DNA from 3 places in the Sorangium sp. So ce385 genome. Region 1 is predicted to be linked to each of the others. Evidence: riboswitches for the same ligand, from Rfam matches in the RefSeq annotation. Region 1 holds a riboswitch; each other region holds the start of a gene.
What was found. Region 1 has a riboswitch for cobalamin ahead of WME83_RS02525 (energy-coupling factor ABC transporter permease). Riboswitches for the same ligand answer to the same signal wherever they lie in the genome.
Positions count from the first base shown of each region.

Region 1 (7,498 bases):
GCCCGGCTCGTGCGAGGCGGCTCCGGGATCCTCCGCGAGCTGCGGCCGGCTTGTTTGGCCGATATTCGTATGCTACGAACTTCGTACGATGTCGGGCGCCTCGGAGACCGAGCAGCTGAACGCGGCGCTCCACGTGCTGCTGCTGCGGCTCAACCTGGCCCGCCTCGATCTCTGGTCCGACAAGCTCGCGGGCGTCGGCTACCTCGATCTGCACGCGATGTCGTTCGTCGAGGAGAAGCCCGACCACACGCTCGCCGAGATGCGCGCGTACCTTCAGGTCCCGCAGAGCACCCTCACGAGCATCCTCGATCGCCTCGAGCAGCGGGGCCTCGTGCGGCGCGGCGTCCACCCGACCGACAGGCGCTCCTACCTGATCGAGCTCACCAAGAAGGGGGTCGAGCTCCAGCGCGAGCACCACCGCGTCGAGCGCCTGATCATGCGCAAGATCCTCGACGCCCTCCCGGACGCCGGGGAGCGCGCCCAGTTCGTCGAGCTGTTCCGCAAGATCGCCAGCAAGGTGTGAGCCGCCGCGGAGGGGCCGCGGCGGCTCTCTCGTGCGCATTTGTACGATATTCGTAATTTACGAAAGATGTAAAATAGGAGGTTCGTATGTCGAAGCCGCGGGTGAGGGTCGCGATCGTCGGGGGTGGGATCGGCGGCTTGACCGCCGCGCAGGTGCTCCTGCGCGCGGGGCACGAGGTGACGTGCTTCGAGCGGGCGGCCGAGCTCCGGGAGGTCGGCGCCGGCATTCAGGTGGGGCCCAACGCCGCACGGGTCCTCCACCGCCTCGGCCTCGCGGAGCCGCTCGCGAAGGTCGCGGTGCAGCCCGTCGCCATCGAGATCAAGCGCTGGGACACGGGGAAGGTGCTGAGCGCCATCCCCGGCAACCCGGAGATCTCGCGGCGCTACGGGGCGCCGTACTACACGATGCACCGCGCCGATCTGCACGCGGCGCTGCGCGCGGGGGTGCCGGACGCGGCGCTGCGCCTCGGCGCCCGGTGCGTGGGCGTGACCCACGGGGAGCGGGAGGCGATCGCCCGCTTCGCGGACGGGTCGACCCACGCGGCCGATGTGGTGATCGGCGCCGACGGGATCCGGTCCCAGATCCGCCGCAGCCTCAGCGACGACGCGCCGCGCTTCTCGGGGCACGTCGCCTGCCGTGTGCTCGTCCCCGCCGCGAAGGTCCAGGCCCTCGCGTCCCCGCCCACGGTGCGCATCTGGCTGGGGCCCGGCCAGCACATGGTCTGTTACCCGGTGTCGGGCGGGAGCCTCCTGAACCTCGCCACCGCGATGCCCTCGCGCTCCCCCGGGGCGGAGTCGTGGATCCGCGAAGGGCGCCGCGAAGATGCCCTCGAGAGGGTCGCCGGCTGGCACGAGGATCTCCACGCGATCATGAACGCGGCCGACGGGACGCTGGAGCTGCCGCTCTACGACAGGGCCGCCCTCGCTCGACCCGGTGAGGGGCGGGTCACGCTGCTCGGCGACGCCGCGCACCCGATGCTCCCGTTCTTCGCGCAGGGCGCGGCGCAGGCGATCGAGGACGCCTGGGTGCTCGGGCGGTGCCTCGAAGGGGTCGCCCCCGAGGGCGTGGCGGGCGCCCTCCGCCGCTATGAGCAGGCGCGCGCGCGCCGCGCGGCGCAGATCCAGCGCCTGTCGGTGCGCAACGGGAAGCTCTTCCAGCTGCCGGACGGCCTGCGCCAGCGGGGGCGCGATCTCCTGCTCAGGAGGCTGTCGCTCGAGAGCTTCGACTGGCTGTACGGCTACGACGTGACCTCCGCGCCGCTCGATCCGGAGCGCAGGAGCGACGGAGGCTGGGGATGGTGGATGGGCCGCAGCGCGCCGAGCCCGCGGATGCCCGAGGCATCATGAGCGACCGGCGCTGCCGGATGCCGAAAGGGGGCCATCCGCCCGCGCGGGCTTGAAGCGCGCATCGCGCCGGGGCGCGGCTCCTCGGCGCCCTGCCTCGCCCCGCCTCACTGCATGATGTCGTCGACGAGCCGCGCCACCAGCCGGTCGCCGAGCAGGTGCTCCTCCACGAGGTCCTTCGCGTCCTCCTCGCGGACGCCGCGGTACCACACGCCGTCCGGGTAGACGGCGACCGTCGGCCCCTCGCCGCAGCGCCCCATGCACGACGTCTTCGTCACGCGGATCAGCTGCTGCTGGCCGGCCTGCTTCACGCGGCGGCGCAGCGACTCGAGCAGCGCCAGGCTGCCGCGGTCCACGCAGTCGGCGTTGCCGCAGACGAGCACGTGCTTGCGCAGCGGGCGGTGCGCGTGCGGGTGGTTCGACGCCTGCGTGTGCGTCAGCGTGTGGCGCACGCTGTAGAGCATCGCCTTGAGCCCGCCGACCTCCCGGGCGAGCCCGGGCAGGGCCGTGCGGTACATGCACGTGTCGCAGGGGAGGGGAGACTCGCCGGCGAGCGCCTGGCGCGCGCGCTCGTCGATCAGCCCCGAGAGCGCGCTCGACCGGCCGAGGTGGGGCGCGAGCGACGCGCGGATCCACGGGTACGTCGACGCGAAGCGGTCGACCTGCTCGGCGAGCTTCGTCATGAGCCGGCCGGCGAAGAGGAAGTAGGGGACGACGACGACGCGCTCGGGCCGCTGGCGCGCGACGCGCTCCAGCGTCTCCTCGACCGAGGGTCGCGTGACGCCGATGAAGGTCGGCTCGACGAGGAGCAGCCCCCGGCCCTCGCCGATGAGGCGCGTCATCTTGCAGAAATCGCCGTTCGCGTCCGGATCGCTGGACCCGCGCCCCACGACGACGAGCGCCGTCCGGGCGCGCGCCGCCGGGTCGTCCGGCAGCGCGGACGCGGCGCGCTCGAAGGCGAGCTCCGCGAGCGCCGGGTGCACGCCGAGGTGCCGCGCCGCCGAGAAGCGCACGCCCGGGTGCGCCGCCCGCGCCTGCTCGAGCGCCAGGGGGATGTCGTTCTTCACGTGCCCGGCCGCGAACAGGAACAGCGGCACGACCGCCACCCGGGACACCCGCGCCGCGAGCGCCGCGAGCGCGTCGGCGAGGTACGGCGTCGCGAGCTCGATGTAGCCGTGCTGCACCACGAGCGCGGGCCGCGACGCGCCGTAATCGGCCACGAGCGCCTCGAACTCGGCGTTCGACGCGGCGTCGCGGCTGCCGTGGCCGATCAGCAGGAGCCCTTGGTCATGCATGCGAGCGCCTCCTCCAGGGTGAGCGGGAGCCCCGCGCGGCCGCGCGGGTCGATCGATTCGGCCGGGCTCATCCGGGTCCAGAGCTCCGCGACCCACGGCCGCCGGAGCCGCGCCCGCGCGAGCAGCTCGCCGGCCGCGAACACCTCCCGCGGCGGCCCGTCCGCGAGCACCTGCCCGTCGCCGAGCAGCACCGCGCGCGTCGCGAAGAGCGGCACGAGGTCGACCGCGTGCGTCGCGGCGACCAGCGTCGTCCCCTGCTGCTCCGAGAGCGCGCGCAGCGTCCGGCACAGGGAGAGCTCGCCCTCCGGGTCGAGCCCCGCGGTCGGCTCGTCGAGCAGGAGCACGCGCGGCTGCATCGCGAGCATCCCGGCGATGCACGCGCGCTTGCGCTCGCCGAAGCTCAGCGCCTCGATGGCGCGGCCGGCGAGGTGCGCGATCTGCACGGCCGAGAGCGCCGCCTCGGCGCGGCGCCGCGCCTCGGGCGCGGGCAGGCCGAGGTTCCGCGGGCCGAACAGGACGTCGTCGAGGAGCGTCGCGCCGAGCAGCTGGTCGTCCGGGTCCTGGAGCACGAGCGCGGCGCCCGCGGCCACGGCGTCCGAGGGCGAGCCCACGCGGCGGCCGGAGATCTCGACGCTGCCGCCGGGCGCGGGGAGGAGCCCGACGAGCGTCCGGAGCAGCGCGGTCTTGCCGGCGCCGTTGCCGCCGAGCACCGCCACGGACTCGCCCTCGGCGACGTCGAGGCGCACGTCGCGCAGCGCGGGCTCGGCGCCGCGGTAGCCGACCCGGGGGGCGCGGAGGGCGATCGCGCTCATCCCGCCGCTCCGGCGGCGACGCTGAGCCCGAGGGCCGCGAGGGCGAGGGCGGCGAACGCGAGGTTCGCGGCGGGCGCGCTCGGCCGACGGTCGGCGACGGGGAGCTCCCCCCGGTAGCCGCGGAGCTGCATGGCGACGGCGGCGTGCTCGGAGCGCTCCAGGGTCCGGAGCGCCACGACGCCCGCGACGGCGCCGGCCGAGCGCGCGGCGGCGACCGGGCGCGCGAACCCGCCGCGGAGCGCGGCGGCGCTCCACGCGCTGTCGGCGGCGCGCTGGAGCACGCCGGCGAAGCGGCGCGCGAGCGCGAGCAGCTCGACGAGGGCCGCGGGCGCGCCGAGCCCGGCGAGCGCCGCCTCGATCTCGGCCGGCGCGGCGGCGCTCGAGAGCCACCGGAGCACCGCGGCGGCCGCGAGGACGCGCGCGGCGATGGCCGCGGCGCGGCGGGCGCCGTCGCGCGCGATCGCGTCGAGCGGGAACGGCGCGCCCGCGAGGAGCGGCTCGCCCGGGGTGAGCGCGAGCGCGAGGGCCGCGGCGAGCCCGCCGATCCACGCGGCGGGCGCGAAGGCGCGGAGGATGGCGCCGGCGGTCATGCCCTGGAGGGCGAGGGCCGCGCACGCGACGGCGAGCAGCGCGGCCGGCGTCCAGGGCGAGCGCGCGCCCGCGGCGACGCAGCACGCGGCCACGGCGGCCCCGAGGCGGAGCCGGGGATCGACGTCGCGGAGCCGCGCGGGGGGGTCAATCCGCACGGAGCCCGTCGCCGCCCGGCTTGCCGGCGGGCTGGCCGGCGCGCTCCACGAAGAGCACGCGCGAGAAGTAGCCCAGGGCGAAGCCGGAGAGGAGCCCTGCCCAGAGGAACGCGAAGAGCAGGAGGTCGCCCTCGAGGCCTGCGAACAGCGGCCCCGTGTCGTGGCGGCCGGCGTCCTCGGCGACGCGGCGGACGACGGCCTCGTCGACCCCGTCCCACGAGGCGTTGCCGCAGGCGGCGAGCCAGAGCGCGGCGGCGGCGAGCAGCGCGCGCGGCGCGACCCGCGTCACGACGCCCCCGCCGCGAGCGGGACGACCTGGAGCCGATCGAGGATGTCGGGCCGCCGGGCGCGCAGGAAGACGAGCGCTCCCGCGGTCATGGCGCCCTCGAGGAGGCCGAGCGGCAGCTGGGTGGGGACGAAGGCGAGGGCGACGCCGGTGAACATGGATGCCACCGACCCGTCGCCCGCGAGCCCGAGCGCGAGCTCGAGCGCCGTGGTCGCGTACGTGGCCCAGTCGGACGTCACGCCGGCCAGGAACCCCGCGACCCAGAGGCTCGCGCCGCAGCGCCGCGCGAGCCGGAAGACGAGGTATCCGGTGAACGCGCCTGCGATGCCCATCGACGCGACGTCGGCGCCGAGCGTGGTGAGCCCGCCGTGCGCGAGGAAGAGGGCCTGGATGAGGAGCGCCACCACGGTGACGAGGACGGTCATCCAGGGGCCGATGAGCACCGCGGCGAGCCCGGTGCCGCACGGGTGGGAGCAGGTCCCTGCGGTCGGCACCGGCACGGGCATGCACGAGATGGCGAAGACGGCGGCGGCGACGAGGCCGACGAACGGCTTATAGAAGGCGTCGTCCCGGGTGCGGCGCCGGAGCAGGTGGAGGGCGACGGCGACGAAGGGCAGGGCGAGCGCGTTCCAGACCGCGCACCAGCCGAGCGGCAGGACGCCCTCCGCGAGGTGCATCGCGGCCGCGGGCCGGGGCGCGAGCAGCGTCGCGAGGAGCACGGCCGCGATGGATACAGCGCGGCCGGGAAGACCGATTTCGGCGCTCCGGGTGAAGTCCGCACCCGAACGCCACGAAGACGTGCGCAAGCTGCACCTCGTGGGGGGCTCGGGTAGGTCTCCCGGCTCATGGGTTCAGGGGGCCTTTCGGGCTCCCAGCGCCGCGTCCACCTTCCCAGGCCTCTTCAGAGGCCCAGTGGTCTTCGGAGGCGGCTCCCCACTCACGGTGGCGGTACCGCGCCGGTTTCGCACCGGCTTCCCTGTTATGCCCAGAGGGCACCCGAGGTGTGGATTGTCAGATGGATGCTCGGTAGTCCCGTTTCGCGCCCGGCGTCAAGGACGTCGCGCCGCGGCCGCGGGGCAGGCGCTCGTCCTGCGGCGGCTGCCCCGCGGCGCGCTGGCGCGTTCGCGGCGGCCGTCTCGCGGCGCGCGCCGGCGCGTTCGCGGCGGCCGTCTCGCGGCGCGCGCCGGCGCGTTCGCGGCGGCCGTCAGGCGGCGCGCGCGGGCGCGTTCGCGGCGGCCGTCAGGCGGCGCGCGCTGGCGCGTTCGCGGCGGCCGTCAGGCGGCGCGCGCCGGCGCGTTCGCGGCGGCCGTCAGGCGGCGCGCGCTGGCGCGTCTCACGCCGGACCGAGCTCGGTGACGATCCGCGCGCGCGGGCTACCGCCGCGGGCGGTCCAGTGCGTCGCGGGCCACCGAGCGCCCGGCGTCCGGAGGTCCGGCGCGGCGGGGGGCCGTGCTGTACCGCGCCCGGCCTCGTGGCATTGCGAGCGGCCGATCCGCCGCTGCCGCGGTGTCCACCGCGCGTGGCGCCGCCCCAATCGAATCGACAGGCTGCGCTGCGCGCGCTCGCGCCCTCCGGTCGCAACGCGGCGTCCGCGAAATTGACCGAGACGCACGCGGACAAGCTTCCTCGAAAAAGCTGCAAGCGATGTGCTTCTGTAGTTAAAGTCTCTTTACTTGTTCATCCCGGGATCGCCGCTCGCCCCCGGGTGCCCGCTCGGAGCGTGCGCCGCCCCGCGCGTGCGGCGCACGTTCCGGTGATTTTCTCGCCGCAGTGTGCTTTGTTCGTCCTGGCTCTTTACTTGTGAGCAAGTGTTCCGTGCCTGGCTCGCTTCGTCGCTGAGCCTGGCGTGAAGGGGCGGCGGGCTCTCGTGTTCTCTTTTCGAGGGCGCGGCGAGCGACTCCGCCGGACGCTGCTCCGGCGCGGGTATGCCCGGCTCGGACGCGCATTCGCGGAAATCGGCGGCGTGCGCGCTGCGCTGTCACCTGGCTGTCATCGTGCCGGTAGCAATTCGCTCATCGCGTGCAGCGGTTGCACTTTGTTATCGACAACCTGCTTCCGGGTGCCACACTCCGATCACCGCATGCGCACCGGCGCGGTTTCCCCCCCCGGCCCGGAGCGCGTGCGGGCTATCTCGAGCACCGCAGCGGACGTTCTCCGCGCCGCTGCGGTTTCCCTACCGCGGTCATGTCTGGCCCCCCTCCAGCATGACACGCGGTCTTTTTTTGGGTCTTCTGGCGCGCTGTTCGAAAACTCACTTTCCTGTGAACGTGGCCTTCGATTTCGCCAGGAACGCTTTCATTCCGAGCTGTTGGTCCTCGCTGCCGAAGAGCGCGGCGAAGGCCTGGGCTTCCAGCTCGTTGGCGGCGGTGAGGTCGAGGCTCTCGCCGCGCAGCAGGACGCGCTTGGCGGCGGCGACGGCGAGCGGCCCGCGCGAGGCGATTTTGAGGGCGGTCTCGCGGGCGCGCGCGAGGAGCTCGGCCGCCGGGAAGACGG
Region 1 covers NZ_CP150337.1:652,952-660,449, forward strand. The annotation lists gene WME83_RS02495 (MarR family winged helix-turn-helix transcriptional regulator) at 89-523, shown strand; gene WME83_RS02500 (FAD-dependent monooxygenase) at 610-1,869, shown strand; gene WME83_RS02505 (CbiX/SirB N-terminal domain-containing protein) at 1,974-3,161, opposite strand; gene WME83_RS02510 (energy-coupling factor ABC transporter ATP-binding protein) at 3,137-3,973, opposite strand; gene WME83_RS02515 (CbiQ family ECF transporter T component) at 3,970-4,719, opposite strand; gene WME83_RS02520 (hypothetical protein) at 4,709-5,008, opposite strand; gene WME83_RS02525 (energy-coupling factor ABC transporter permease) at 5,005-5,682, opposite strand; cobalamin riboswitch at 5,817-6,020, opposite strand; gene WME83_RS02530 (enoyl-CoA hydratase/isomerase family protein) at 7,257-7,498, opposite strand, start outside.

Region 2 (7,498 bases), 5.7 Mb from region 1:
AGCTCGTCGAGCCCCTGGACCGAGCCCTCGGCGAGCTTGAGCCTGGCGCGCACCGCGTCGTTCCAGGCGCCGCGCCGCTTGAGCTCCGCGACGAGATAGCGGTTCACCTGCAGGAAGTCCCCGGACAGCGTCTCGCGCTTGAAGAGGTTCGACACCTGCGGCTCGATGCACTCGTAGCAGCCTGCGATCGAGGCGATCGTGGCGGTCGGCGCGATCGCGACGAGCAGCGAGTTCCGCAGCCCCTCGGCGCGGATGCGGGCGCGGAGCGCGTCCCAGCGCGCCGCGTCCTCCGGCACCACGCCCCACGCGTCGAGCTGGAGCTCCCCGCGCGCCGCGCGCGTCTCGTCGAACGCCGGGTGGCGCCCCTTCTCGGCGGCGAGGTCCGCCGACGTCGAGAGCGCGTGATAATACACCTCCTCGGAGATCCGCCTCGAGAGCTCCCGCGCGGCGCCGGCGTCGAAGGGCAAGCGCATCTGGAAGAACACGTCTTGCAAGCCCATGAGCCCGAGCCCCACGGGCCGCCAGCGGAGGTTCGAGCGCCGCGTGGAATCGATGGGATAGTGGTTGAGGTCGATGACGCGGTCGAGCTGTCGGACCGCCGTCCGCACCGTGCGGGCGAGCTTGTCGAAATCGAACGCGACGGCGCCGTCCCCGCGCGCGGCCGTGTGGCGCGCGAGGTTGATCGAGCCGAGATTGCAGACGGCCGTCTCCTCCTTCGAGGTCACCTCGACGATCTCGGTGCAGAGGTTCGAGAGGTGCACGATCCGGCCCGGCAGGGCCGTCTGGTTGCAGGCGCGGTTCGCCTTGTCCTTGAACGTCATCCAGCCGTTGCCCGTCTGCGCGAGCGTCCGCATCATCCGCGCGTAGAGCTCGCGCGCCTTCATCGTCTTCTTGGCGAGGCCCGCCCCCTCCGCCTCGGCATAACGGCGCTCGAACTCGTCGCCGTAGAGATCGGGCAGATCGCGCACGTCCTTGGGGTCGAACAGGCTCCATTCGCCGTCCGCCTCGACCCGCTTCATGAACAGGTCCGGGACCCAGCTCGCGAGGTTCAGGTTGTGTGTGCGCGCGGCCTCGTCTCCCGTGTTGTCGCGCAGCGCGAGGAACTCCTCGACGTCGGCGTGCCACGGCTCGAGGTAGACGCAGCAGGCTCCCTTGCGCTTGCCGCCCTGGTTCACGGCCGCGACCGACGCGTCGAGCGTCTTGAGCCACGGCACGATGCCGCTCGAGTGCCCATTGGTGCTCTCGATGAGCGAGCCGCGCGACCTCACGCGGTGGTACGCCAGCCCGATGCCGCCGGAGAACTTCGAGAGCAGCGCGACGTCGGTGTAGCGCTGGTAGATGGTCTCGAGGTGGTCCTCGGGCGAGTCGAGCAAAAAGCAGCTCGAGAGCTGCTCGTGGCTCGTCCCCGCGTTGAACAGCGTGGGGGAGCTCGGGAGGTAGTCGAGCGACGAGAAGAGCCGGTGAAGCTCGATGGCCTGCGCCGCCGTCTCGGACAGCGCGCACGCGATGCGCAGGAAGAACTGCTGCGGCGTCTCGATGACGACGCGCGCCTCGGGGTGCTTGAGGAGGTAGCGATCATAGAGGGTCCGCAGCCCGAAATATTCGAGCTCGTGATCGCGCCCCGGCTCGATCGCGTCGTTCAGCTTGCGGGCGTTCTGCGCCACGAACCCGTGGAGCCGCTCGTTGATGAGGCCGAGCCGCCGCCCGACGGCCACGGACTGCGAGAAGGCGTGGATCTCCTGGTTGCGGACCTCCTTGTCGATATAGGTGGCGAGCAGGCGCGCCGCGAGCTTCGCGTACTGGGGCTCCTCCGCGATGAGCGACGCCGCCGTCTGGATGGAGAGCTTGTCGAGCTCCCGCGTCGTGGCGCCGTCGTAGAGGCCGCTGATGGTCTTTGTCGCGACGCGGAGCGCGTCCACGTCGGGCAGCGCCGCGCAGCAGCGGCTCACGGCCCGGACGATCTTGTTGACGTCGACGGGCTCGCTCGACCCGTCGCGCTTCGTCACCCGCATCGTCGTGTGCGGGAGCGTCTCCTCCGCGCCTCCGCCCCTCGCGCTCCGCGCCCGCAACGGCGCCGCGCCGTCGCCCGTCGTCACCGTGTCGCTCAGCATGGCAATCCTCCTCGTCGAGCTTCGTTCGGAGCGGTCCCGGACCGCTCGCGTCGAGATCGCGAGAGCGAAGAAGCCAGCCGATGCGCACGGATGCGCCGGGCCCTCCTGGAGAGCCCTCGGACCGACCGCTCGCCCCCGCGGGCGAAAGGAAGACAACGCGGGAGGGGGTCGGAACCGAAACGAGCGCGAGAGTCGGCGCCAGCTCGGACCTCCCCGCCTCCCTCGAGGCTTCCAGGTCAAACCGGCGCGGGATGTCTCCCCGACGCAGGATGTTGGCAGGTCTTCGGGCTCGCGAGCGCTCCGGCTCTCGCCGGCTTCCTACGGTCCACCGCTTCCCAGCCAGGAGGCCAGTGCTCGTCGTGGAGATCGTTCTCGCTTACCGCTGCGGGGCAGCCCCGGATTCACACCGGGTTCCCTTTTGAGCCCCGGGCCGAAGCCAAGGGCACCAACACGTGGCACTACATATTGCGGTGCGATGCGCAGGTCAAGCGAGATATTGTGGTCGGGGCCGGGCGAGGCGAGCGACGACGGGCTCTCAGCGAAGGTGTGCTCACGCGTCGCGCGCCCGGAGCTCGTCGTCGAGGCGCTCGTCATATTCATCGCGATCGGCCGCCGCGACGGCGCCGCTCGGCGGGGCTGGCTGCGCGGCGCCGCGCCTCCACGAGCGCAGCAGGGCGAAGACCCCGAGAAACGTCACCGCGATGCCCAGCATCAATGCCAGCGCGACCTTGCCGAGGACGCCGGACGAAGGCGCCGCGCGGAGGCGGTCGCCATAACGCGCGACGAGGTCCTGCTCGATGGCGTCGGCGGCCTCGCCCCGGTGGAGACGCGCGCGGATCTCGCGACGAAGATCGCTCGCCACCGGGGATTCGTGCACATCGAGCGTCTGATTCCAGCAACAAGGCGCGAGCAGACGCGCCGCGAGCGCCTTTTCGCCGGGCGCGGGGGCCGCGTCGACGAGCTCGGTCGCGGCCTCGCCGGGCGTCGCCGGCTCGGCCCTGCCGCTGAGCGCGACGCCCGCGATGACGGCGGCCAGCGCCGCCGCGCGGCGCCAGCGCGAGCTCCGCAGGAGCCGGAGACGCGATGTCGAGCTCGCCTCGCGTGCCCCGCGCGCCGAACGGGCCGGCTCATTCGCCGATTTGCAGTGCGCTCGATCGATCATGGCAAGACAGGCTAGCGCCGCTGGCCGCCAGGGCTCTGCGACACGATGTCGCGCGCGTCGCGGCGCATCCCGGGCAGGCGCGGTGTGCGGCCCGAGGAGCGGGTTCGGAGAGGCGCAGTCGCCTGTGCTGCGCGTCACGCCGGCGCGGGCGGCTGGCGGCGCCTCCGGCGGCGGGTCACAAACGGGGGCCCATGCCGCTCAGCCATGCGCTCCTCGCGGATCCGGTCGACGACCTCATCGCGCTCCTGCGCGGCAAGCGCTTCGTGGCGCTGACCGGGGCGGGGTGCAGCACCGAGTCCGGCATCCCGGACTACCGCGGCCCCGAGACGCGGCGCCGGGCGCGCAACCCGATCCAGGGGCGGGAGTTCTCGCGCTCGGCCGAGATCCGGCAGCGGTACTGGGCGCGCGCCGTGATCGGGTGGGAGCGGTTCTCGCGGGCCGAGCCCAACCCGGCGCACCGCGCCCTCGCGCGGCTCGAGCAGGATGGGCTGCTCGAGGGCCTCATCACGCAGAACGTCGACGGCCTCCACCAGGCCGCCGGCAGCCGCCGCGTCATCGAGCTGCACGGGACGCTCGCCGAGGTCGCGTGCCTCGAGTGCGGCGCGATGGAGCCGCGCGCCGCCCTCCAGGAGCGGCTCCTCGCGCGGAACCCCGGCTGGCTGCGGCTCGCGGCCGACGTCGCCCCCGACGGCGACGCCGACCTGCCCGCCGAGCACGTGGCCGGCTTCCAGACGCCCCCCTGCCTGCGCTGCGACGGGCCGCTCAAGCCGCGCGTCGTCTTCTTCGGCGAGAACGTGGCGCGGCCGGTCGTCGACGCGGCGTTCGCGCTCGTCGACGCGGCGGAGGCGCTCCTCGTGGTGGGCTCCTCGCTGGCGGTCTTCTCGGGGTACCGCTTCGTGCTGCGCGCCGCGCAGCGGGGCATCCCGGTCGCGATGGTCAACCTCGGGTCCGCGCGCGGCGAGGAGCTCGGCGCGCTGAAGGTCGAGGGCCGGGCGGGCGAGGTGCTGCCGCGCCTCGCCGAGGCGCTGGCCGGCGCGCCGCGGCCGGGGTGAGGGCGCGGCGCAGGGCCGGGGCGCGCCGCGGCCGGGGTGAGGGCGCGGCGCGGGGCCGGGCGCGCCGCGCCGGACGTCAGCCGCGCCGGTACATCACGTCGGTGCGGAGCACGTACTTGCGCCCCCGCGTCACGGCGGCGCCCCGGTGGAGCCACCGGTGCTCGAACACGAGCGCCATCCCGCGCTGCGGGACGATGCTCTGGCCGCCCCAGAAGTCGGTCGTGCCGCCCTCGAAGTCGTCGTTCAGGTAGACCATCGCGGTGAACAGGCTCCGCTCGATCTCCGACCGCGGGAACGACCCGTCACCGTGCCAGTTGAAGTACTCGCCCTCGGCGTACCGGTAGTAGCGGAAGCGCTCGTTCAGCCCGACCGCGCGGAGGGCGCCCCAGGTCGGCGGGGTCCACGGCGCGAGCCGCTCCCAGAGGCGCGCCGCGAGCGCCGGATCGTCCAGCATGACGCGGCCGTTGTTGCGCACCTCGAGGTTGATGACGCTGCCGCCCCCGATCGGCGCCTGCGCGAAGCCGTGCGCCTCGGCGCGCGCGATGAAGCCGTCGCACTCCTCGGGGGACAGGAGGTTCGTCACGGTGAAGATGCGGAGGTCGTCGGTATAGGTGCTCCGCTGGGCGGGTCGTTCGGTGTGCATCGTGCTCATGCGTGGACCATGCGTCCCGGCGGACCGGATCCGGAAGGGCGGGACCGGGCAGGACCGGGCAGGACCGGGCAGCGCGGTGGACAGGACGGCGCGGCATCGCCGATGATCGAGGGCGCGCAGCGATGGCACAGCTCCCCAGGGCGGGCCGAGGCGCGGAGCCCGCGGTCCATTTCAACCACGCGCTCCTGCTGCGGGCGCGGCTCGAGCTCGACCTGACGCAGGAGCAGGTCGCCGCGTCGATCGGCGTCGACGTGCGGACGTACCGCCGCTACGAGTCGGGCGCGGTCAACGACCCGCGGCTCGGCTTCTCGGTCCGGAGCCCGTCCCGGCGGCGCATCCTCGAGCGGCTCGGCGCCGAGCTCGGCCTCGCGGAGGCGGACCTGCTCGTCGGCGAGGCGGGGGGAGCGCCGGCGGCCGAGGGCGCGGCGGCGAGCGGGGCGGGAGAGGCACCCGCCGGGGCCGGGGAGGCGCCCGCCGGGGCCGGGGAGGCGCCCGCCGGGGCCGGGGAGGCGGCCGCCGGGGTGGAGGCGCCCGCCAGGGCCGGGGAGGCGGCCGCCGGGGTGGAGGCGCCCGCCAGGGCCGGGCAGGCGCCCTCCGGCGCCGCCGAGGCGCAGGCGCCCTCCGGCGCCGCCGCGGCGCAGGCGCCGCCCGTCGCGCCCGCCGCGGCGCAGGCGCCGCCCGTCGCGCCCGCCGCGCCGCAGGGCGCCGCCCCGGCGTGGCGCCCCCTGCACGCGCACACGCTCCAGCGGGCCCGGCACTTCGTCGGGCGCGGCGAGATCCTCGGCCGGCTCGCCGCGTGGGCCGCCGCCTCGCCGCCCTCGCCCCCGGTGATCGCGCTCCTCGGCGTCGGCGGCGCGGGCAAGACCTCCATCGCCGAGCGCCTCCTCCAGGGGCTCGGCGACGCCCCGCGCCCCGGCGGGGTGCTCGTCTGGAGCTTCTACGACGACCCCAGGACCGAGGCGTTCCTCGACCAGGCGGCGGCGTACTTCGCGCCGGGCGCCGGCGCGGCGGCGCCGCGGGCCCCGGCGGCGCCCGGCGAGCAGCTCGCGCGCCTCAAGGAAGCGCTGGGGCAAGGCCCGCCGCACCTGCTCGTGCTCGACGGCCTCGAGACCGTGCAGGCCGAGGGGGGCGCCGGCCGCGCGCACGGCGAGCTCCACGACGCGCTCCTCCGCCGGCTGCTCTGCGCGATCGCCGCGGGGCTCGGCGGCGCGCGCGCGCTCGTCACGTCGCGCTTCGAGCTCGCGGACCTCGCCGCCTGGGCCGACGGCGGGCTCGCGACGATCCGGCCGGAGCCGCTCGGCGAGCGCGACGCCGCGTCGCTCCTGCGCCGCTGGGGGATCCGCGGCGACGGCGAGGCCCTCCGCGCGCTGTTCGAGCAGACCGGCGGCCACGCGCTCTCGGTCGCCGTCGTCGGCTCCTACGTGGGCGCGTTCCTCGGCGGCGACGCGGCCCGGCTCTCCGCGGCGGGCGCGGCGCACCTCGCCGAGGCCGAGCGCGACGACGTCCTCGCCCGCCGCCTGAGCTCGGTGCTTTCGGCCTACGCGCGCGCGCTGCCCCCGGGCGAGCGGGACCTGCTCGCGCGCCTCTCGGTGTTCCCGGGCGGCGCGGGCGAGGCGGCGCTGCTCCAGCTGATCCGCGCCGGCGGCGAGATCGCGGGCGCCATGGCGGGGTGGGGCGCCGCGGAGCTCGCCCGCGGGCTCGCGCGGCTCGAGCGGCTGGGGCTCGTGTTCGCGGCGCGGCAGGGCGAGCTCTGCACCTCGACGCACCCGTTCGTGCGGCAGCACTTCAAGTCGCTGCTCGGCGTGCCGCCGGATCGCATCCACGCCGCGGGGAGCGCCGCGCCGCCGCCGCGCCTCGACGAGGCGCCGCGCCGGGCGCCGCGGGAGCGCCGGGCGGTCGACGCGTACGAGGCGATCGTCGCCGAGCTGCTCGGCGCCGGGCGCGCGGGCGAGGCCTACGAGATCTACGCGTTCGGCCTCGGCGGCTTCGCGCACCTCGGGCTCCAGCTCGGCGACATGGCCCGCGGCGCCCGCATCCTGCGCGCGTTCGCCGGCGGCGACGACCCGCGCGGCATGCCGGCCTCGCTGCCCGCGCGCGTGCGCGCGTCGCTCGCGTACGACGCGGGCCTCTACGCGGGCGCGCTCGGCGATCTCGCGTTCGCCTGCGCCTGCTACGCGGCGCACAACGAGATCGCCGGGGCGCTCGCCGATCCCGCGCCGCTCGCGACCGGCCTGCGCACGCTGGCGTACACGGAGCGGCTGCGGGGTCGCCTGACCGAGGCGCGCCGCCTGCTCGAGCGCGCGTCGGAGGTCGATCGGCGCGGCGCGACGAGCGGCGTGCGCGCCGCGGACAGCGGCCAGGCCGTGCGCATCGCGGCGCTGCTCGCCGCCGTGCTGCACGACCTCGGCGAGGTCGACGCGGCGGGCGAGCATTTCGCGAGGGTCCGGGAGCTGGGCGACGCGCCGGTGGCGCGCCGCGCGCTCTGGGAGGCGGAGCACGACCTCGCGCTGGGGCGCCGTGG
Region 2 covers NZ_CP150337.1:6,387,545-6,395,042, reverse strand. The annotation lists gene WME83_RS23330 (ribonucleoside-diphosphate reductase subunit alpha) at 1-2,111, opposite strand, end outside; cobalamin riboswitch at 2,369-2,576, opposite strand; gene WME83_RS23325 (cytochrome c-type biogenesis protein) at 2,662-3,273, opposite strand; gene WME83_RS23320 (NAD-dependent protein deacetylase) at 3,465-4,325, shown strand; gene WME83_RS23315 (2OG-Fe(II) oxygenase) at 4,402-4,977, opposite strand; gene WME83_RS23310 (helix-turn-helix domain-containing protein) at 5,100-7,498, shown strand, end outside.
Region 2: linked by a shared signal. The riboswitch ahead of WME83_RS23330 (ribonucleoside-diphosphate reductase subunit alpha) and the one ahead of WME83_RS02525 (energy-coupling factor ABC transporter permease) in region 1 are both predicted to bind cobalamin.

Region 3 (7,498 bases), 1.3 Mb from region 1:
CAGAGACGATCGCGCGAAGGCGTGGAGAGAGCATGCACCCTCCGCCGTTGCCCGGACATCCGCCATCGCCGTATACTCGTCATGCATCTGCGCATGGCGCGGGGCGCTCTCGCGCAGCGGCGCCCCGCGCGAAGACCATGCTCGACTGGGACGATCTGCGCTATTTCCTCGCCGTCGCCCGGCACGGCAGCCTCTCGGCCGCCGCGCGCGCGCTGAAGGTCACCCAGCCGACCGTGGGGCGGCGCATCGACGCGTTCGAGCGGCGCCTCGGGGCGAAGCTCTTCCGGCGCGCGCCGTCGGGGTTCGCGCTCTCGGCCGCGGGCGAGAGCGTGCTCGGCCACGCCGAGCGCATGGAGCAGGGCGCGCTCGCCGCCGAGCGCGCCGCCGCCGGACGCGACGCCGGCCTGACAGGCCACCTCCGCGTCACCGCGTCCGAGTGGCTCGCCGCCCGCGTCCTCGGGCCGCTGCTCGCCCCGTTCCTCGCGCGCCACCCCGGCATCTCCGTCGAGCTCGTCGCGGACGCGCGCTGGCTGAGCCTCCCGCGGCGGGAGGCGGACATCGCCTTTCGCCCCGCCGCGTTCGAGCACCGCGAGGTGTTCCAGCGCGAGGTCGCGCGCATCGGGTTCGGCCTCTACGCGTCGGAGGCGTACCTCGCCGAGCGCGGCCCGCCGGACTTCGACCGGCAGTGCGAGGGCCACGCCCTCGTCACGATGAGCGACGAGCCGCCGGCGGTCGCCGACCTCGCGTGGCTGCGCGCCGTCGCCGCGAAGGCCCGCGTCGCCGCCCGCACCAACGGCCGCGAGGCCCAGGCGACGATGGGGGCCGCCGGGGTCGGGCTCGTCTGCCTGCCGCGCTACCTGGGCGACGCGACGGCGGGCCTGCGCCTGCTCTCGCCGCCGTCGCCGCCGCCCGAGCGCACGCTGTGGCTCGGGGTGCACCGCGACACGCGCGGGGTGCCCCGCGTGAAGGCGCTCGTCGCGTTCGTCACCGACGCCCTCGGGCCGCTGCGAGGCGCCCTCCGGCCGGGCGCGCGGCCGCGCCCGGGCCGGTGACACGCGCCGCCGCTACCGGCCCTCGCTGAGCTGGCAGGCCCGGTGATCTTCGTAGAACGGCGCGCAGTCCACCTGAACGAAGTCGGGGTCGCACGCCGGGTCGCTGGAGGCCATGCACGCGAACAGCGGATCGAGCCACGCCGAGATCTGCTCGCAGCGCGTGACCGACGGGATCTGGACGAGCCCGCCCATGCAGTCGAAGAACGGCGCGGTGAGGTCGTTGCAAGGGCGCGGCGCCGAGAGCAGCTCGTCGCAGGCGTCGCGACAGCCGGGGTCCGGGCAGGCGGTGCCGTCGAAGAGGGCGCAGAAGAAATCGCACGAGGCCCGCGCTCCGCCGCCCGAGCCCGCCGCGCTGGAGCTCGCCGACCGCGGGCCCGCGCCGACGCTCGCGCGCCCGCTCGACGTCGCGCTGGCGCCGGCACCCCCGGAGCCGTCGTCGCCCCCCGGGGAGCCGTCGACCACGACGGCCCCGCCGCAAGCGCTCGACCCCGCGAGGGCGACGAGCGAAGCGAGGAGCGCCGGAAGCAGCGTCGTTCTCATGCCCGGGAGTCTACACCGGTCCCCACCGGCGCGGGCAGGGGCGGGGGGGCGCTCGTCGGGCCGCGCGCTCGCCGGGCGCCCTCGCCGCTCACTCGACGGCTTGCGCCTGCTCGATCGCGTCCTCGCGGCGCTCCCGGCGGTTGCACGCGAGCACCTTCTTGCGGACGCGCACCGCGTCGGGCGTGACCTCGACGAGCTCGTCGCCGTCGATCCACTCCATCGCCGTCTCGATCGTGAGCAGCCGCGGGCTGGCCAGGAGGACGTTCTCGTCCTTGCCGTGGTTGCGCACGTTCGACAGCTTCTTCTCCTTGATCACGTTGACGTCGGTGTCGTTCGGCCGGTTGTGCTCGCCGATGATCATCCCCTCGTAGACCTCGACGCCGGGGACGATGAAGAACATGCCGCGCGGCTGGAGGTGGTGCAGCGCGTACGGGGTCGCCACGCCGGCGCGATCGGCGACGATGGCGCCGGTCGGGCGGCGCATCATCGGGCCGCCCCAGGGCGCCCAGCCGTCGAACATCGTGTTGAGCAGGCCCGTCCCGCGCGTCGCCGTCAGGAACTCGCCCCGGAAGCCGATGAGCCCGCGCGACGGCACCCGGAACTCGAGGCGGGCGCGCCCGAAGCCGGGGTTCGTCATCTTCACCATCCGGCCGCGCCGGGTGCTGAGGCGCTCGGTCACCACGCCGACGTAGGTGTCGGGCACGTCGACGACCACGAGCTCGATCGGCTCCATCACCTCGCCGTTGATCTCGCGCGTCACGACCTCGGGGTTCGAGAGCTGCATCTCGTACCCCTCGCGCCGCATCGTCTCCACGAGGATCGCGAGCTGGAGCTCGCCGCGGCCGAGCACCACGAACGTGTCGGGCACCTCGGTCGGCTCCACCCGGATCGCGAGGTTCTTCATCGCCTCGCGCTCGAGCCGCTCCTTCAGGTGACGGCTCGTCAGGTACTTCGACTGCTTGCTCTTGCCGGCGAACGTCGACGTGTTGACGCCGATCCTCATCTTGATCGTCGGCTCCTCGACGACGATCCGCGGCAGCGCCTCGGGGGTCGCCGGGTCCGCGATCGTGTCGCCGATGGTGACCGACTCGAGCCCCGCGATGGCGATCACCTCGCCCGCGGCGGCGCTCTCGACCGGGACCCGCTTCAGCCCCTCGTAGGCGTAGAGCATCTTCACGTAGCCGCGCGACTGGCCGCCCTCGCCGAGGAGCGCGACGTCGGCGCCGGACCGGGCGGTGCCCCGGACCACGCGGCCGACCGCGAGCCGGCCCACGTAGTCGTCGTGGGTCGTGTTGCAGACGATGACCTGGAGCGGCCCGTCGGGGTCGCCGGAGGGGCCGGGCACGCGCTCGAGGATGGTCTCGAAGAGCGGCTCCAGGTCCTTGGCCTCGTGCTCGAGCTCGCGCTTCGCCTGGCCGAACTTCGCGATCGCGTAGAGCGTCGAGAAGTCCATCTGCGCGTCGCTCGCCTCGAGGTCGCAGAAGAGGTCGAACACCTCGGAGAGCACCTCGTGGGCGCGCGCGTCGCTCCGGTCGATCTTGTTGATGACCACGATGACCGGGAAGCCGCGCTGGAGGCACTTCGAGAGCACGAACCGCGTCTGCGGCAGCGGGCCCTCGGCGGCGTCGACGAGGAGCAGCGCCCCGTCGGCCATCATCAGGGTGCGCTCGACCTCGCCGCCGAAGTCGGAGTGGCCGGGCGTGTCGACGATGTTGATCTTGACCCCGCGGTACCGGATGCTCGTGTTCTTCGCGAGGATGGTGATGCCGCGCTCCCGCTCGAGGTCGTTCGAGTCCATGACGCGCTCGGCCACGACCTCGTTCTCTCGGAAGGCGCCCGACTGGCGGAGCATGTGATCGACGAGGGTCGTCTTCCCGTGGTCGACGTGGGCGACGATGGCGATGTTGCGGAGGTCGTTACGCGGCATATACGGCGGCGGCCGTGTAGCACGCGACCCACGGAGGAGCGAGCCCATCCTCGCCAGAGCCCGAACGTTCGGCCCGCGCGGACGTCGCTCGGCGAGCGCTCGGGTTCACGTGGCGCCGCGCGGGCAGGAGCCCGCGCGATGCGGGCGCGTGGCGACGGACGCGGCGCGGAGCGGGCGAGGTGAGCGGGAGCGATTGACAGCCGGAGGCGCATCCTCGTAGGGTGCGCGCCGCGCTGGTGCCTGGGCGCTCGCTCAGGCTGAATAGGGAACCCGGTGAAATTCCGGGGCTGCCCCGCAGCGGTAAGCGAGAACGACCTCCACGACACGCACTGGCCCGATGAGGGCTGGGAAGCGGTGGACAGTAGGAAGCCGGCCCAGCCGGAGCGCTCGCGAGCCCGAAGACCTGCCCGCGCCCGGCGACGGGGACACATCCGACGCCGGTTCGACCTGGGAGCCTCGAGGGAGGCGGTGAGGTCCGAGCCGGTGCAGCCCTGCGCACGTCCCGGATCCCGAGCCGCCCCCGCGTTGCCTTTCGGTCGCCCGCGGGGGCGAGAGGTCGGTCCAGGGCATCGCGCCGTGGGCGTCCTTTTTCCTCCTCGCGGAGCTCGATGCGAGCGGCCCGGCGCCGCTCCGCGCGATGGCGCGAAGGAGGACATGAATGCTGCGCGAGAACGTCACGAAGGGCCACGGACACCGCCATCGACTCCCTCGGATCGCCGCGCTGGCGATCGTGCTGTCCGCCGCGCGGCCAGCGCGGGCCCAGGGAGAGCCCATCGAGGTCACGGTGCACGCGGAGAAGCCGGGCAGCGAGGCGGCCTCGCGCGTCTCGGTCGGGCACCGCGAGCTCGAGCTCAGGCCGAGGCTCCGGCCGGGCGACCTCCTCGAGTCGGTCCCCGGGCTCTTCGCCGTGCAGCACGCCGGCGGCGGCAAGGCGAACCAGTACTTCCTGCGGGGCTTCGACGCCGACCACGGGACGGACGTCGCGTTCTTCGTCGACGGGGTGCCCGTCAACCTGGTCAGCCACGGCCACGGGCACGGCTTCACCGACCTCTATTTCATGATCCCGGAGCTCGTGATCGGGCTCGACGGTTACAAGGGGCCCTACTACGCGAGCATCGGCGATTTCGGCACGGCCGGCGCCGTCAACCTCCGCTTCGCCGAGAAGCTCGACGAGAGCTCCGCGCAGCTCGGCGTGGGGCAGTACGGCATCCTGCGCGGCCTCGTGATCGCCTCGCCGGAGCTCGGCGACGACTGGCGCGCGGTGGCCGCGGCGGAGGTCTACCGGAACGACGGGCCGTTCCAGAGCCCGGAGCGGCTCGAGCGCTTCAACGTGTTCCTGAGGGCGACGCGCGACCTCGGCAGCACCGGCAAGGTCCAGGCGACGTGGATGTCCTACGGCTCGACCTGGTACGGCTCCGGCCAGATCCCGGCGCGCGCCGTGTGCGGCGAGGGGGAGCAGGGCGGCCTGAACCCGCCGCCCTCCGCCTTCGGGCAGCCGTGCGTCGATCATTTCGGCGCGGTCGATCCGACCGAGGGCGGCTCGACCGCGCGGCACATGGCGTCGGTCTCCGCGTCGACCGCGTGGCGGGACGCCGACCTGAGCGCGATGGCGTACCTCCTGCGCTATCGCTTCACGCTGTACTCGAACTTCACGTTCTTCGCCGAGGATCCGGTCCACGGCGATCAGATCGAGCAGAACGACGACCGCACCGTGCTGGGCGCCGACTTCCGGCTCCGCAAGCAGATCGAGCACCGCGGGGCGAGGTTCACGACGTCGCTCGGCGCGCAGATCCGCGCGGACGCGATCGACAAGTCGCTCCACCACGACGAGGCGCGCGAGCGGCTCGAGGAGCGGGATCGGACCCACGTCGACGAGGGCCAGATCGGCGTGTACGTCGAGCAGGACGCCCGGCTCCGGCGCTGGCTCCGCCTCGTGCTCGGCGTGCGCGGGCAATGGATCGACGTCAACGTGGACGACCTGCGCGAGGACCTCGAGGGGACGGGGAGCAGATCGAGCGGCGCGCGGGGGCAGATGCAGCTGCTGCCGAAGCTCACGGCGGTCGTCTCGCCGGTGGGGGGGCTCGATCTCTTCGCCCACTACGGGCGCGGCTTCCACTCGAACGATGCCCGGGGCGCGGTGCTGGGCCAGGGGGCGGCGACGCTGATCACCCCGGCGAAGGGCTACGAGGTCGGCGCGAGGGTCGCGCCCGTGCGCGGGCTCTCGCTGAGCGCGGCCGGGTTCCTCCTCGACCTCGACTCCGAGCTGGTCTGGAGCGGCGACGCCGGCGAGACCGAGGCGTCGGGGGAGACGCGGCGCTACGGGATCGAGATCGGCGCGCGCTACCGGCTCGGGAGCTGGCTCTTCGCCGACGTGGACGCGACGTTCACCCGCGCGCGCTTCCGCGCGAACGCCGGCAACGGGAGCGCGGTCGCCCTCGCGCCGACGCGGACGCTGACCGCGGGCATCGGGGTGCGCAGGGCGTTCGGCGCGCTCACGCCGTTCGCGGCGCTCCGGGTGAAGGCGATCGGCGCGCGGCCCGCGACCGAGGACGAGGCGCTCACCGCCGAGGGGTTCACGGTGGTCGACGCGAACGCGGGGCTCCGGTGGAGGAACGTCGAGGCGGCCGTGGACATCCAGAACCTCTTCGACGCGACGTGGCGCGAGGTGCAGTTCGCGAGCGACTCGCGGCTGCCGTACGAGCCGGCCGCGGTCACGGGGATCCACTACTCGCCGGGGTGGCCGTTCACGGCGATCGGGCGGGCGACGCTGTACTGGGAGTAGCCAGCGGCGCCCTCCGCCGTCGTTCGTCGCCCAGCGTCTTCGTCTTTCGTCTTTCGTCTCCCGTCTTCCGTCTTCCGTCTTCCGTCTCCCGTCTCCCGTCTCCGGTCTCCGGTCTTCGTGCGCGTGCGCGTGCGCGTGCGCGTACTCGTTCCATTCGAACCATAGCGAGCACGCGCACGCGCACGCCTGAGGATTGATCACATCTTCCCCATAGTTTGGCGGGAAATCTCGGCCGCGGCATTCCAGCCGGCTTCCAACGTCAACAAGGTTTGCATGCCTCGCGCAAGCGTCTGCCATCCGGGCGCACCGTTCTGCTTGAGGTGACCTCCAAGGCCAGCGACGGCATAGAGCGCGTCGCGCACGGTGGCGCCTTCGGTGGGCATCTTCTTGGGCTGAAACTGCCGTAGCAGCGCCGTTTGCGCTGGGTTGAGCACCTCGTCGGCCGGAGCGTTGGGTCGGAGCCGCGACAGCGCGCGCAGCTGCAACATCTGCCAGGCGATCGGGACGAAGAGGGCCAGCGCGTTCGTCAGACTCTCAAAGCTCTCGAGCTGGCGCGTTTCGAAGGAGCAGCCGGTCTTCAGGGCCTTGAAAAACTCCTCGATGAGCCATCGGGCGCGGTAGTGGTCGACCACCGCTGCGATCTGCTCCTTGGTCTGGATCGGCTCGTTGGTGGCCAGCACCCAAGCTACCGGCTCCTGTCCGGCAGGCGCATCGAGCTCCCGCACGACCACGAGGTTTACCCCGAGCTCGTGGGGCATCTGCTCGGACAGGTACGGCGGGCGCCGCAGCGCCAAGCGCGTGGCGCTGATGCCCAACGTCGCCGGCCGAGCGTGGCGGTCGGGATGCGCGCGCCCCTGCCGTGGCGCAGAGCTGGCGCGGCGTTTGGAGAGCGCGACCTCGCGCTCCAGCTTGATGGGCAGCTCGCCCAGCGCCTCGCTCAGTGGCATCAGGCCGATGTCCTCGAGCGGCTCGTCCTGGTCATCCAGCTCCCACACCAGCCGGTCACGCGCAACGCGTACGACGAAGCGCCGGCCTTGTTGGCTCATCGCGCTCAAGAGCGGGTAGGCATCCGCCTCGCGATCCATCACGTGCACCAGCGAGCAGCGACCCTCGACCGTTCGCTCGACCTCCTCCACTTGCCGCGCCCAGCGGGTGGATTCCTTGTCGTCGATGCGCGCGTAGTCGCCGCCGTTCAGC
Region 3 covers NZ_CP150337.1:1,937,290-1,944,787, forward strand. The annotation lists gene WME83_RS07125 (LysR family transcriptional regulator) at 138-1,052, shown strand; gene WME83_RS07130 (hypothetical protein) at 1,065-1,592, opposite strand; gene typA (translational GTPase TypA) at 1,681-3,567, opposite strand; cobalamin riboswitch at 3,737-3,944, shown strand; gene WME83_RS07140 (TonB-dependent receptor) at 4,178-6,301, shown strand; partial or broken gene WME83_RS07145 (hypothetical protein) at 6,311-6,418, shown strand; gene WME83_RS07150 (IS4 family transposase) at 6,499-7,498, opposite strand, start outside.
Region 3: linked by a shared signal. The riboswitch ahead of WME83_RS07140 (TonB-dependent receptor) and the one ahead of WME83_RS02525 (energy-coupling factor ABC transporter permease) in region 1 are both predicted to bind cobalamin.